Regions from separate parts of the Streptomyces sp. NPDC090119 genome, predicted to be linked through region 2. Evidence: predicted binding sites of a transcription regulator. Region 2 holds the regulator's gene; the other holds the start of a gene.
What was found. The regulator HspR, encoded in region 2, represses chaperone genes until heat shock. The targets are predictions, from matches to a motif close to TTGAGNNNNNNNNNCTCAA.
Positions count from the first base shown of each region.

Region 1: a site for HspR is predicted at 3,832-3,850, ahead of lon (endopeptidase La). Genes of this name have one in related genera too.

Region 1 covers NZ_JBIVDK010000003.1:325,247-331,434, reverse strand. Annotated here, with positions in the region: gene ACIPPM_RS14175 (multifunctional oxoglutarate decarboxylase/oxoglutarate dehydrogenase thiamine pyrophosphate-binding subunit/dihydrolipoyllysine-residue succinyltransferase subunit) at 1-768, opposite strand, end outside; gene ACIPPM_RS14170 (ATP-binding protein) at 1,083-2,195, opposite strand; gene ACIPPM_RS14165 (response regulator transcription factor) at 2,192-2,932, opposite strand; gene ACIPPM_RS14160 (spermidine synthase) at 3,041-3,727, opposite strand; gene lon (endopeptidase La) at 3,873-6,188, shown strand, end outside.
Region 2 covers NZ_JBIVDK010000005.1:264,143-270,330, forward strand. Annotated here, with positions in the region: gene ACIPPM_RS22770 (sugar ABC transporter substrate-binding protein) at 1-999, opposite strand, end outside; gene ACIPPM_RS22775 (heat shock protein transcriptional repressor HspR) at 1,311-1,769, opposite strand; gene dnaJ (molecular chaperone DnaJ) at 1,775-2,959, opposite strand; gene grpE (nucleotide exchange factor GrpE) at 3,005-3,655, opposite strand; gene dnaK (molecular chaperone DnaK) at 3,652-5,508, opposite strand; gene ACIPPM_RS22795 ((Fe-S)-binding protein) at 5,793-6,188, shown strand, end outside.

The DNA of each region.
Region 1 (6,188 bases), on a different contig from region 2:
GTCGATGGCCAGACCGAGGTTCACGTGCGGCGGCTTGACCAGGGTCGGCTTGCCGTCCTTCTCGCCGAACGAGTAGTTCATCGGCGGCATGGCCTTGATGGCCTGCACCATGGCGAACCCGATGAGGTGCGTGAAGGAGATCTTCCCGCCGCGGGCCCGCTTGAGGTGGTTGTTGATGACGATGCGGTTGTCGAACAGCAGCTTCACCGGGACCGCGCGGACCGAGGTGGCGGTCGGCAGCTCCAGCGAGGCGTTCATGTTCTTGACCACGGCCGCGGACGGACCGCGCAGCGTCACGTACTCGGGGCCCTCGGGGGCCTCCGTGGCGGGCGCGGCGGCGGCCTTCGGCTTCGCGGCCGGCTGGGCCGCCTTCGCCGGGGCCGGGGCGGCCGGAGCCGCCTTCGCCGCGGGCGCCTGGGCCGGAGCCTGGGCGGGCGTGGGCGTGGCGGCGGGCTTGGCAGCCGGGGCCTGTGCCTGGGCCTGGGCGGGCGCGGCCGGAGCCGGCGCGGCCTGGGCCGGGGGAGCGGTGGGGGTGGTGCCCGCGGCCCCCGCGGCCGCGGTACCCGCCGGAGCCGGGGCGGCGGGCGCCCCCGGCTTGTAATCGGCGAAGAAGTCCCACCAGGCACGGTCTACCGAATTCGGGTCCTGGAGGTACTGCTGATAGATCTCATCGACGAGCCACTCGTTCGGGCCGAACGCCGCGGCGGCGTTCTTCCCGGCTTGGTCGTCGGTGGAGACGTTCGAGTTACTGGGGGACTGTGGCGACACGGCGGTAACCGCCCTCTTCCGCTTCACAAGGTGATGGACAGCGGGAATAAAGGCTACGCCTCCCCGAGCGGGAAGGTCAGGTCGGGCCCGTTCATCGTCGCGCAAGTCACATCGGGAACCGCGTTTCGGGCCGTGAAATGGCGGGAAACAACCGGGGTTCCGGATACGGAAGGGACGTTGCGGGCACGCCGCAGCAGGGCCCTGAGCGTCCTCGCTCGGCGCATCGCGCTGGCCCGTGCCTGATCACAGGTGTCCGGCTGGGCGAACGATTGTGATCTTGATCATCCGACTGAACCCCATGGGGGCGCGGAGCGTCAACTCGACGCCGGAACGGCTCCCGGAAGGGTGACGATGATCCGGCATCCGCGCTCGGATTCGGCCACACCGATCCGGCCGCCGTGCAGATCCACCGCCCAGCGGGCGATGGCCAGCCCCAGACCGGTGCCGCCGTCGCTGCCCGGACCGTGCGGGCGGGTCACCTGGCCCCGGTTGAACCGCTCGAACACGCGGTGCCACTCGGACCGGGGGATGCCCGGACCCTCGTCCAGCACCTCCAGCTCCAGCGACTCCGGACGCGGCCCGCGCCGGGCCCGCACCGTCACCCGGCCGTGCGGCGGGCTGTGCTTGACCGCGTTGTCTATGAGGTTCGCCACGACCTGGTGGATGCGCTCGGGATCGGCGTGCGCGGTCAGCTCCGGCGGGGACACGTCCAGGTGCAGATGGACGTCGGTACGGGTGTGACTGCCGGAGCCGGAGGCGAGCCCGGCGCGTGCCGAGGCGACCATGTTGGCCTCCTTGAGCACCCCGGACAGATACGGCCACACCTCGAAGCGGCGGGCCTTCAGCGGGACCACGCCGTTGTCGAGGCGGGAGAGGTCGAGCAGGGTCTCCACCAGGCGGCCCAGCCGGTCGGTCTGGCGCAGCGCGGTGCGCATGGTCTCCGGGTCGGCCTCGGTGACGCCGTCGACGATGTTCTCCAGCACCGCGCGCAGCCCCGCGATGGGGGTGCGCAGCTCGTGCGAGACGTTCGCCACCAGCTCCTTGCGCTGGAGGTCCTGTGCCTCCAGCTCGTCCGCCATGACGTTGATCGTCACGGCCAGGTCGCCGAGTTCGTCGCGGCGGCCCTCGCTCACCCGGCGGGTGTAGTCGCCGTGCGAGATGGAGCGGGCCACCGCGTTCATCTCGTCCAGCGGCGCGGTGAGCGAGTGCGCCACGAACTGGGTGATCAGCAGCGTGGCGATCATCGAGAAGACCGTGATGAAGCGCAGCTCGGTCTTGGTGTGCACCGCGATCATGGAGAGACCGGTGGTGATCAGCACCGAGATGACGACCAGCGCGCCCAGCTTGGTCTTGATCGAGAACGGGCGTACGCCGCCCCAGGGTCCGCCCCCGGCGCGTCGGCGCCCCGCTTCCCGTCCGAGACTCACGGCGTCGGCGTCTCCAGCGCGTAACCGACCCCGTGCACCGTGCGGATGCGCTCGGCGCCGATCTTCCGGCGCAGCGCCTTGATGTGGCTGTCCACGGTCCGGGTGCCGGAGGCGTCCGCCCAGTCCCACACCTCGGCGAGCAGCTGCTCCCGGGAGAGCACCGCGCGCGGGGTGTTGGCCAGGCACACCAGCAGGTCGAACTCGGTGGGCGTCAGGTGCACGTCGTCGGACTTCACCCGCACCCGGCGCTGGGCGTGGTCGATCTCCAGCTCGCCGAGCCGGAGTATCCCGGAGCGGGGCGTGGTCGCGGCGAGCGCGGCGCGCTCCATGCGGCGCAGCAGGACGTGCACGCGCGCGGCCAGCTCCCGCATGGAGAACGGCTTGGTCATGTAGTCGTCGGCGCCGACCCCGAGACCCACCAGCATGTCGGTCTCGTCGTCGCGCGCGGTGAGCATCATCACCGGCACCGGGCGGGACGCCTGCACCCGGCGGCAGACCTCCAGGCCGTCGAAGCCGGGCAGCATGATGTCGAGGATCAGCAGATCCGGCTGCCATGCCTCGGCCGTGTCGACCGCTGACGGTCCGTCACTGGCCGTCTGTACGAGGAATCCCTCGGCACGGAGCCGGGCCGCGACGGCGTCGACGATCGTGGGGTCGTCCTCTACGACCAGGACCCGGCGCTGCGCGCCCTGAGACGTCGTCGCCGCGCTGGTCTGGGAGGTGTGTGTCTGCTCCATCGCCCGCCCCTGTTGCTTTCCGGAATCCGTGGGGTGATCCCATGACTGCGATTGACGCTTGAATGATCCGCGTCACGCCGCACATTACGGGGACACGCCTGGCCATCGCTATCCAGGTCGGACGGCGAGGTGGACCACGTCGGGAACGCCACGGGCAACGGGGACCTCTTCGGTACGCACCTGCCGGAAACCGGCATTCCGCAAGGTTCCTTCAAATTCCGGAGAGGGCTGCGCGGACCACGTCGCCAGTACCCCGCCGGGCCTCAACACCCTTGCGCAGGCGGCGAGTCCGTCCGGTGTGTACAGGCTGTCGTTGCCCTCTGTGACGGTCCAGCCGGGGCCGTTGTCGATGTCGAGGCACAGCGCGTCGAACGTGTCCGATGTCTCATTGACGTAAGTGACGAGATCCGCCTCCACGACGCGCGTGCGCGGGTCGGCCAGGGCGTCGGCGGAGATCCCGGCCAGCGGGCCGCCGCGGTGCCAGTCGACGACGGCGGGCTCGCGCTCGACCACGGCGATCCGCCCCCAGCGGGGGTCGGCGGCCGCGTGCGCCAGGGAGAAGCCCACGCCGAGCCCGCCGATCAGCACCTCCGGCGCCGGGCGCCCGTCCAGCGCGTCCCGCGCCGCGTCCACCAGCAGCCGCTCCGAGCGGCCGTCCGAAGTGTCCATCAGGAAGCACCCGTTGGCGATGATCTGGAGCAGCTCCCCGCTCCGGCGCAGCACCACCTCGCCGTACGGACCCTCGCGCCGGTCCAGGACGACGGGCTCCACGGGGTCGTCGTGCGTGGCAGTCATGCCGACATCCTGCCCCGCTCGCCGCGGAAGTCTTCGTTCGCCCAGAGCGAACGATGTTCGGGGAACATTCAACCGCCCCGGCGCATTGAGATCAGTGCATTGAGTTGAGTCAGTGTTGCTCAAGTTGACTGACAAAGGGGAGATCATGCCTGATGAGTCGGGTGAGTCCATGGAGTTCACGCTCGTTCTGCCCGTGCTGCCGCTCGACGACGAGGTCGTGCTGCCCGGCATGGTCGTTCCGCTGGATCTGAGCGACGCCGAGGTCCGGGCCGCCGTGGAGGCCGCCCAGTCCGCCGCGCGCACGGAGTCCGGCAAGCCGAAGGTGCTGCTGGTCCCGCGCATCGACGGCACCTACGCGAGGACCGGCGTGCTCGGCACCGTCGAGCAGGTCGGCAGACTCGCCGACGGCGACCCCGGCGCCCTGGTGAAGGGGCGCGACCGGGTGCGCATCGGCCAGGGCACCACCGGCCCCGGCGCCGCCCTGTGGGTGGAGGGCGCCAAGGTCGCGGAGACCGTGCCGGAGCCCCTGCCCGGCCAGGTCACCGACCTGGTCAAGGAGTACAAGGCGCTGGCCACCACCTGGCTGCGCAAGCGCGGCGCCTGGCAGGTCGTGGACCGGGTCCAGGCCATCGACGACGTCTCCGCGCTCGCCGACAACTCCGGTTACTCGCCGTTCCTCACCACCGACCAGAAGACCGCGCTGCTGGAGACCACCGACCCGGTGGCCCGCCTGAAGCTCGCCACCCAGCAGCTCCGCGACCACCTCGCCGAGCAGGACGTGGCCGAGACCATCGCCAAGGACGTCCAGGAGGGCGTCGACAAGCAGCAGCGCGAGTTCCTGCTGCGCCGCCAGCTCGAAGCGGTCCGCAAGGAGCTGCGCGAGCTGAACGGCGACGGCCCGGACGCGGCCGAGGAGTCCGACGACTACCGCGCCCGCGTTGAGGCCGCCGACCTGCCCGGGCACGTCCGCGAGGCCGCGCTCAAGGAAGTGGACAAGCTGGAGCGCTCCTCCGACCAGTCGCCCGAGGGCTCCTGGATCAGGACCTGGCTGGACACCGTCCTGGAACTGCCGTGGAACGAGCGGACCGAGGACGCCTACGACATCCAGGGCGCCAAGGAGATCCTGGACGCCGAGCACGCCGGACTGGACGACGTGAAGGCACGCATCACCGAGTACCTGGCGGTGCGCAAGCGGCGCGACGAGCGTGGCCTCGGTGTCATCGGCGGGCGGCGCGGCGGTGCCGTGCTCGCGCTGGTCGGACCGCCCGGCGTCGGCAAGACCAGCCTCGGCGAATCGGTGGCGCACGCGATGGGGCGGAAGTTCGTCCGGGTCGCGCTCGGCGGTGTCCGCGACGAGGCGGAGATCCGGGGCCACCGGCGCACCTACGTCGGCGCGCTGCCCGGCCGTATCGTCCGCGCCGTCAAGGAGGCCGGGTCGATGAACCCGGTCGTGCTGCTCGACGAGATCGACAAGGTCGGCTCGGACTACCGGGGCGACCCGGCCGCCGCCCTGCTCGAAGTGCTGGACCCGGCGCAGAACCACACCTTCCGCGACCACTACCTGGAGGTCGAACTCGACCTGTCCGACGTGGTCTTCCTCGCCACCGCCAACGTCCTGGAGGCGATCCCGGAGGCCTTGGCCGACCGGATGGAGATCGTCCGGCTCGACGGCTACACCGAGGACGAGAAGGTCGTCATCGCCCGCGACCACCTGCTCCCGCGCCAGCTGGAGCGCGCCGGTCTGACCGGCGAGGAGGTCGTGATCGACGAGGGCGCGCTGCGCAAGCTCGCGGGGGAGTACACCCGTGAGGCGGGCGTGCGCACCCTGGAGCGGACCGTGGCCCGGCTGCTGCGCAAGGTCGCGGCCCAGCACGAACTGGGCGAGCGGGAGCTGCCGTTCACCGTCCGCGAGGAGGATCTGCGCGGCCTGGTCGGGCGTCCGCACCACGTTCCCGAGTCCGCGCAGGACCCGGCCGAGCGCCGTACTGCCGTACCCGGTGTGGCGACCGGGCTCGCGGTCACCGGGGCGGGCGGCGACGTGCTGTACGTCGAGGCATCGCTCGCCGACCCGGAGACGGGCGCGGCGGGGCTGACCCTGACCGGGCAGCTCGGTGACGTGATGAAGGAGTCGGCGCAGATCGCGCTGAGCTTCCTGCGCAGTCACGGCGCGGAGCTGGAGCTGCCGGTGGCCGACCTGAAGGACCGGGGGGCGCACATCCACTTCCCGGCGGGCGCGGTCCCCAAGGACGGGCCGAGCGCGGGCATCACCATGACGACCGCGCTCGCGTCCCTGCTCTCCGGCCGGCTGGTCCGCACGGACGTGGCGATGACCGGTGAGGTCTCGCTGACCGGGCGGGTGCTGCCGATCGGCGGGGTGAAGCAGAAGCTGCTCGCCGCGCACCGCGCCGGGGTGACCACCGTGATCATCCCCAAGCGCAACGAGGCCGACCTGGACGACGTC
Region 2 (6,188 bases):
CGCGCTCACCTGGACCAGCTTGGCCGGGATCTGCTTGTCGGTGGGGCTGTCGATGCGGTCCTGGGTGAGGGCGTCGAACTGGATGTCCTTGCCCTGCACCTTGGCGACGGCCATCTGCGCGGCGGCCTCGGCCTCGTCCGGGTAGGACTTGTAGACGCTCATGTACTGCTGGCCCGCCAGGATGCGCTGCACGGCGTCGAGTTCGGCGTCCTGGCCGGTGATCGGGGGCATGGTGGTGACCCCGGCCTTCTTGAGGGCCTTGATGACCCCGGCCGCCATGCCGTCGTTGGCGGAGTAGACGGCCGCGATGTCGGCCTTGCCTATCTTGCCGATCGCCTCGGTCATGTTGGCCTCGGCGTTCTCCGGCTTCCAGTCCTTGGTGTCGAAGCTGTCCGCGATCGTCACCTTGCCGTTGAGCTCGGAGAGCGCGCCCTCCTTGAACTGCTTGGCGTTGGGGTCGGTGGGCGAGCCGTTCATCATCACGATCTTGTCGGAGAGCCCGGCGCCCGAGCCCAGCCGCTCCAGCAGCGACCGGGCCTGCACCTGGCCGACCAGCTCGTTGTCGAAGGAGATGTACGCGTCGATCGGGCCCTCGGCCAGCCGGTCGTAGGCGATGACCGGGATGCCCGCGTCCTTGGCCTTCTTCACCGTGGAGGCGATGGCGTGCGAGTCGACCGCGTCCAGCAGGATGACGTTGACCTTCTCGTCGATCATCCGCTGCATCTGGTCGGCCTGCTGACCGGCGTCCGCGTCGGCGTTGGCGTACTCGACCTTCCCCTTCTTGTGGGTCAGTTCGGACACCTGGCTCTTGATGATCGGGTAGTCGAACTTGTCGTAGCGGGTGTTGGCCTTCTCCGGGAGCAGCAGGCCGACGGTGACCTGGTCGCCCATGGTCGGGCTCGCGCTCGCGTCGTCACCCGCCGAGTTCAGGACGCCGCAGCCGGCGAGCGGGAGGACCATCGTGGAGACGGCGGCCACGGACATGGCGATACGACGCATTCGAGGGCTCACTTCAGGTGCGTTCCGACGGGGTGCTGCGTGCGCGACCCAGGTGTCTGAAAAGACAACTTGCAGGCGCCCCATGGCGTCAAGCAAAACAACTTAACGAGATGGCAACACCACGCAGCGTTCAGGAAGTGAAGACATGGCGGAGCCTTGCGCGACCCTCTGTAAACATGCTTCACACCCTCCCCGCCCGTCCCGCCCGTTACGTACACACGGTCGAATGAAGTCAGCCAGGCTGTGAAAACCCGAAAGGGCCGGGAGGCTTGTGCCTCCCGGCCCTTTCGAAAGCGCTCGGATACGTCCCGTCAGTCCGCGGACTGCTGCCGCTTGGGCCGCCACACCACCAGCGCGCTGGTCTGCTGGACCTCCTGGTACGGGACCAGGTCGCGCCGGTAGGACGCGTGCACCGCGGCCTCGCGCTGACGCATCGTCGCCGCCGCGCCGTCCAGGGCCGATTCCAGCTCCGCGACCCGGGACTGGAGAGCCGCGACGTGGTTCTCCAGCTCGATGATGCGCTTGATGCCGGCCAGGTTGATGCCCTCGTCCTGCGACAACTGCTGCACCTGGCGGAGCAGTTCGATGTCACGGGCCGAATAGCGCCGCCCACGCCCCGCCGTGCGGTCCGGGGAGACCAGACCGAGGCGGTCGTACTGCCGGAGCGTCTGCGGATGGAGTCCGGAGAGCTGCGCGGCGACCGAGATGACGTAGACCGGGGTCTCCTCGGTCAGCTCGTACGGGTTGCGCCGACGACCGGGTGTGTCCATCGGGCTCATTCTCCCTTCGCGGCCTCGAACAGCTCCGCCCGCGGGTCCTCGTCCGCGGTCGCCTCTCGATACGCCTCGAGCGCGTCACGAGCCTTCCCCGAGAGGTCCTTGGGGACACTCACCTCCACGGTGATCAGCAGATCACCATGGCTGCCGTCCTTGCGCGCCGCGCCCTTGCCCCGCGCCCGCATGGTGCGGCCGTTGGGCGTGCCGGGCGGCAGCTTCAGGGTGACCGGGGACCCGCCGAGGGTGGGTACCCGCACCTCGCCGCCGAGGGCAGCCTCGGCGAACGTCACCGGGACGGTGACGGTGAGGTTGTCGCCCTTGCGGCCGAACACCCGGTGCTCGCCGACATGGACGGTGACGTACAGGTCGCCCGCCGGGCCGCCGCGCTCGCCGGGCGCGCCCTTGCCGCGCAGCCGGATGCGCTGCCCGTCGGTGACACCCGCCGGGATGCGGACCTGCATGGTGCGCGAGGACTTGGCCCGGCCGCTGCCGCTGCACTCGGTGCAGGGGTGCTCGGCGATCAGGCCGCGGCCCTTGCAGTCGGGGCACGGGTCGGTGAGCGAGAAGCCGCCGCCCGAACCCCGCGCGACCTGTCCGGTGCCGACGCAGGTCGGGCACACCCGCGGCGTGCCGTTCTTGTCGCCGGTGCCCGAACACGCCTTGCAGGGCGCCTGGGAGGTCATCCGGAGCGGTACGGTCGCGCCCTCGATCGCCTCGGTGAAGCTGAGCGTCACCTCGGTGTCGACGTCCTGCCCCCGGCGCGGCTGGGTACGGGTGGTACCCGCGCCGCCCCGGTTGAACAGGCCGCCGAAGACATCACCGATGCCGCCGCCGAAGCTGCCGCTCTGCGCGCCGCCCGCCCCGCCCGCACCGCCGAAGAGGTCGCCGAGGTCGAAGTTGAACTGCCCGCCGCCCGCCGCGCCCGGCCCCGGCCGGAAACCGCCGTTGCCGAACAGGGCGCGCGCGTCGTCGTACTCCTTGCGCTTCTTGGGGTCGCCGAGGACGTCGTTCGCCTCGGAGATCTCCTTGAAGCGCTCCTCGGCGCGGGTGTTGCCCTTGTTGGCGTCCGGGTGGAACTCGCGGGCGAGCTTCCGGTACGCCTTCTTGATCTCCGCCTCGGTGGCGTCCTTGGGGACGCCGAGGACCTTGTAGAAGTCCTTCTCGATGAAGTCCTTGGTGCTCATCCCCGACGTCCCTCCTTCCGGTCCTGCGTGATCTCGGTGATTACGTCAGCCCTCCTCCGGGCCACCGTTCTCCTTGTCGTCGGCCGCGCTCTCCTCGGCCTCCTCCGCCTGGACGGTCTGCGCGCCGGGCTGCGGCTCGGCGACGGCCACCCGCGCGGGGCGGATGGTGCGCTCACCGATGCGGTAACCGGGCTGGAGGATGGCCACGCACGTCGTCTCGGTGACGTCGGGCGCGTAGGAGTGCATCAGGGCTTCGTGGATCGTCGGGTCGAAGGGCTCGCCCTCCTTGCCGAACTGCGTGAGGCCCATCTTGGCCGCCACGGACTCCATCGACTCGGCCACCGACTTGAAGCCGCCGACCAGTTCGCCGTGTTCCCGCGCGCGGCCGATGTCGTCCAGCACGGGCAGCAGCTCGGTCAGGAGGTTCGCGACGGCGACCTCCTTGACCGCGACGCGGTCGCGCTCGACACGGCGGCGGTAGTTCTGGAACTCGGCCTGGAGCCGCTGGAGGTCCGCCGTGCGCTCACCGAGCGCCGTGCGTGCCTGGTCCAGCTGGGCCACCAGGGCCACATCTGCGCTTGCGTCCCCAGCCGGGGCCGCCTCCTCCTCGGAGGCGGCCTTCGGCTCGGCGTCGTCGGGGTCCGCGCCGGAGGGGACGTCGGGCTTCTCCTCGAAGCCCGGAGTCTCCTCCGTCACGCGGCACCGTCCTTGCGCTCGTCGTCGACGATCTCGGCGTCCACGACGTCGTCGTCCTTGGCGTCACCGGCGTCGGCGGAGGGACCGCCGGCGGCCTGGGCGCCCTGGGCGTCGGCGTACATGGCCTGGCCGAGCTTCTGCGAGACGGCGGCGACCTTCTCGGTGGCCGTGCGGATCTCGGCAGAGTTGTCGCCCTCGGCGGACTCGCCCTTGAGCTTCTCCTTCAGCTCGGCGACAGCCTCCTCGACCTCGGTCTTGATCTCGCCCGGGACCTTGTCCTCGTTGTCCTTGAGGAACTTCTCGGTCTGGTAGACGAGCTGCTCGCCCTGGTTGCGGGACTCGGCGGCCTCGCGGCGGGCGTGGTCCTCCTCCGCGTACTTCTCGGCCTCCTGGCGCATGCGGTCGACCTCGTCCTTCGGCAGCGAGGAGCCACCGGTGACGGTCATCTTCTGCTCCTTGCCCGTGCCGAGGTCCTTCGCGGTCACGTGCATGATGCCGTTGGCGTCGATGTCGAAGGCGACCTCGATCTGCGGGACACCGCGCGGGGCGGGCGGCAGACCGGTCAGCTCGAACATCCCGAGCTTCTTGTTGTACGCCGCGATCTCGCGCTCGCCCTGGTAGACCTGGATCTGCACGGAGGGCTGGTTGTCCTCGGCGGTGGTGAAGATCTCGGACCGCTTGGTCGGGATCGTCGTGTTCCGCTCGATGAGCTTGGTCATGATGCCGCCCTTGGTCTCGATACCGAGGGACAGCGGGGTGACGTCGAGGAGCAGGACGTCCTTGACCTCGCCCTTGAGGACACCGGCCTGGAGGGCGGCACCGATGGCGACGACCTCGTCCGGGTTCACGCCCTTGTTGGCCTCGTTGCCACCGGTCAGCTCCTTGACGAGCTCGGCGACGGCCGGCATACGGGTGGAGCCACCGACGAGAACGACGTGGTCGATCTCGGACAGCTGGATGCCCGCGTCCTTGATGACGTTGTGGAACGGCGTCTTGCAGCGCTCCAGCAGGTCGGCGGTCAGCTGCTGGAACTGGGCGCGGGTGAGCTTCTCGTCCAGGTGCAGCGGGCCCTCGGCGGACGCCGTGATGTAGGGCAGGTTGATCGAGGTCTCCGTGGAGGAGGACAGCTCGATCTTGGCCTTCTCGGCGGCCTCGCGCAGGCGCTGGAGGGCCATCTTGTCCTTGGCGAGGTCCACGCCGTGGCCGGCCTTGAACTGCTGGACCAGGTAGTCGACGACGCGCTGGTCCCAGTCGTCACCACCGAGGTGGTTGTCACCGTTGGTGGCCTTCACCTCGACGACGCCGTCACCGATCTCCAGCAGCGAGACGTCGAAGGTGCCGCCACCGAGGTCGAAGACCAGGATGGTCTGGTCGTCCTTGTCGAGGCCGTACGCGAGAGCGGCGGCGGTCGGCTCGTTGACGATGCGCAGGACGTTCAGACCGGCGATCTCACCGGCCTCCTTGGTCGCCTGACGCTCGGAGTCGTTGAAGTACGCCGGGACGGTGATGACCGCGTCGGCCACCTTCTCGCCCAGGTACGCCTCGGCGTCGCGCTTCAGCTTCTGCAGGATGAAGGCGCTCATCTGCTGCGGGTTGAAGCTCTTGCCGTCGAGCTCGATCTTCCAGTCCGTGCCCATGTGGCGCTTCACGGAACGGATGGTCCGGTCCACGTTGGTGACCGCCTGGCGCTTGGCGACCTCGCCGACCAGCACCTCACCGTTCTTCGCGAAGGCGACGACGGACGGCGTGGTCCGGGCACCCTCGGCGTTGGTGATGACGGTGGGCTCGCCGCCCTCCAGAACGCTGACGACGGAGTTAGTCGTGCCCAGGTCGATGCCGACCGCACGTGCCATGGTTGATTCCTCCAGAGAACTTGAGTGGGACTGGCTCAAGTGTGCCACTCCGATCGCTCTGGGTCAACAGACATGAGTCAACCGGACTCAACTCTTATATGGCGCTTATATGCAAGGCGGCATCGGGCCTGGCCGGACGCGGGTTCCCCCGTCCCGGCGAAGGCAACCCTCAGCGACTCATCTCACCCCGCGCCGTGCTGCATCGCGCAGGAGGATGGGGGTAGTCTCAGACGGACTGCATAAGTTACCGCTTAGTAATTTCGAGGCCGCCTCAGGAGCCCCTCATGCAACTCGCCGCGATCATCGTGTCGCTGGTCCTGACCGTGGTCGGTGTCGCGCTGCTCGCCCGGGCCATCGGACAGTTCGTCCGGTACTTCAAGCTGGGCCAGCCCGTCCCCGCCGGTACCCGGACCGACAACCCGTACCAGCGCAGCGTGACCCTGGTGCGGGAGTTCCTCGGCCACACCCGGATGAACCGGTGGGGCATCGTCGGCGTGGCCCACTGGTTCGTGGCCGTGGGCTTCCTGACGCTGCCGCCGACCCTGGCCCAGGCGTTCGGCCAGCTCTTCAAGGCCGACTGGACGCTGCCCTTCATCGGCGACTTCCTGCCCTTCGAGCTGTACATCGAGTTCATCGGTGTGATGACCATCCTCGGCATCGCCGTGCTGATGGTCATCCGG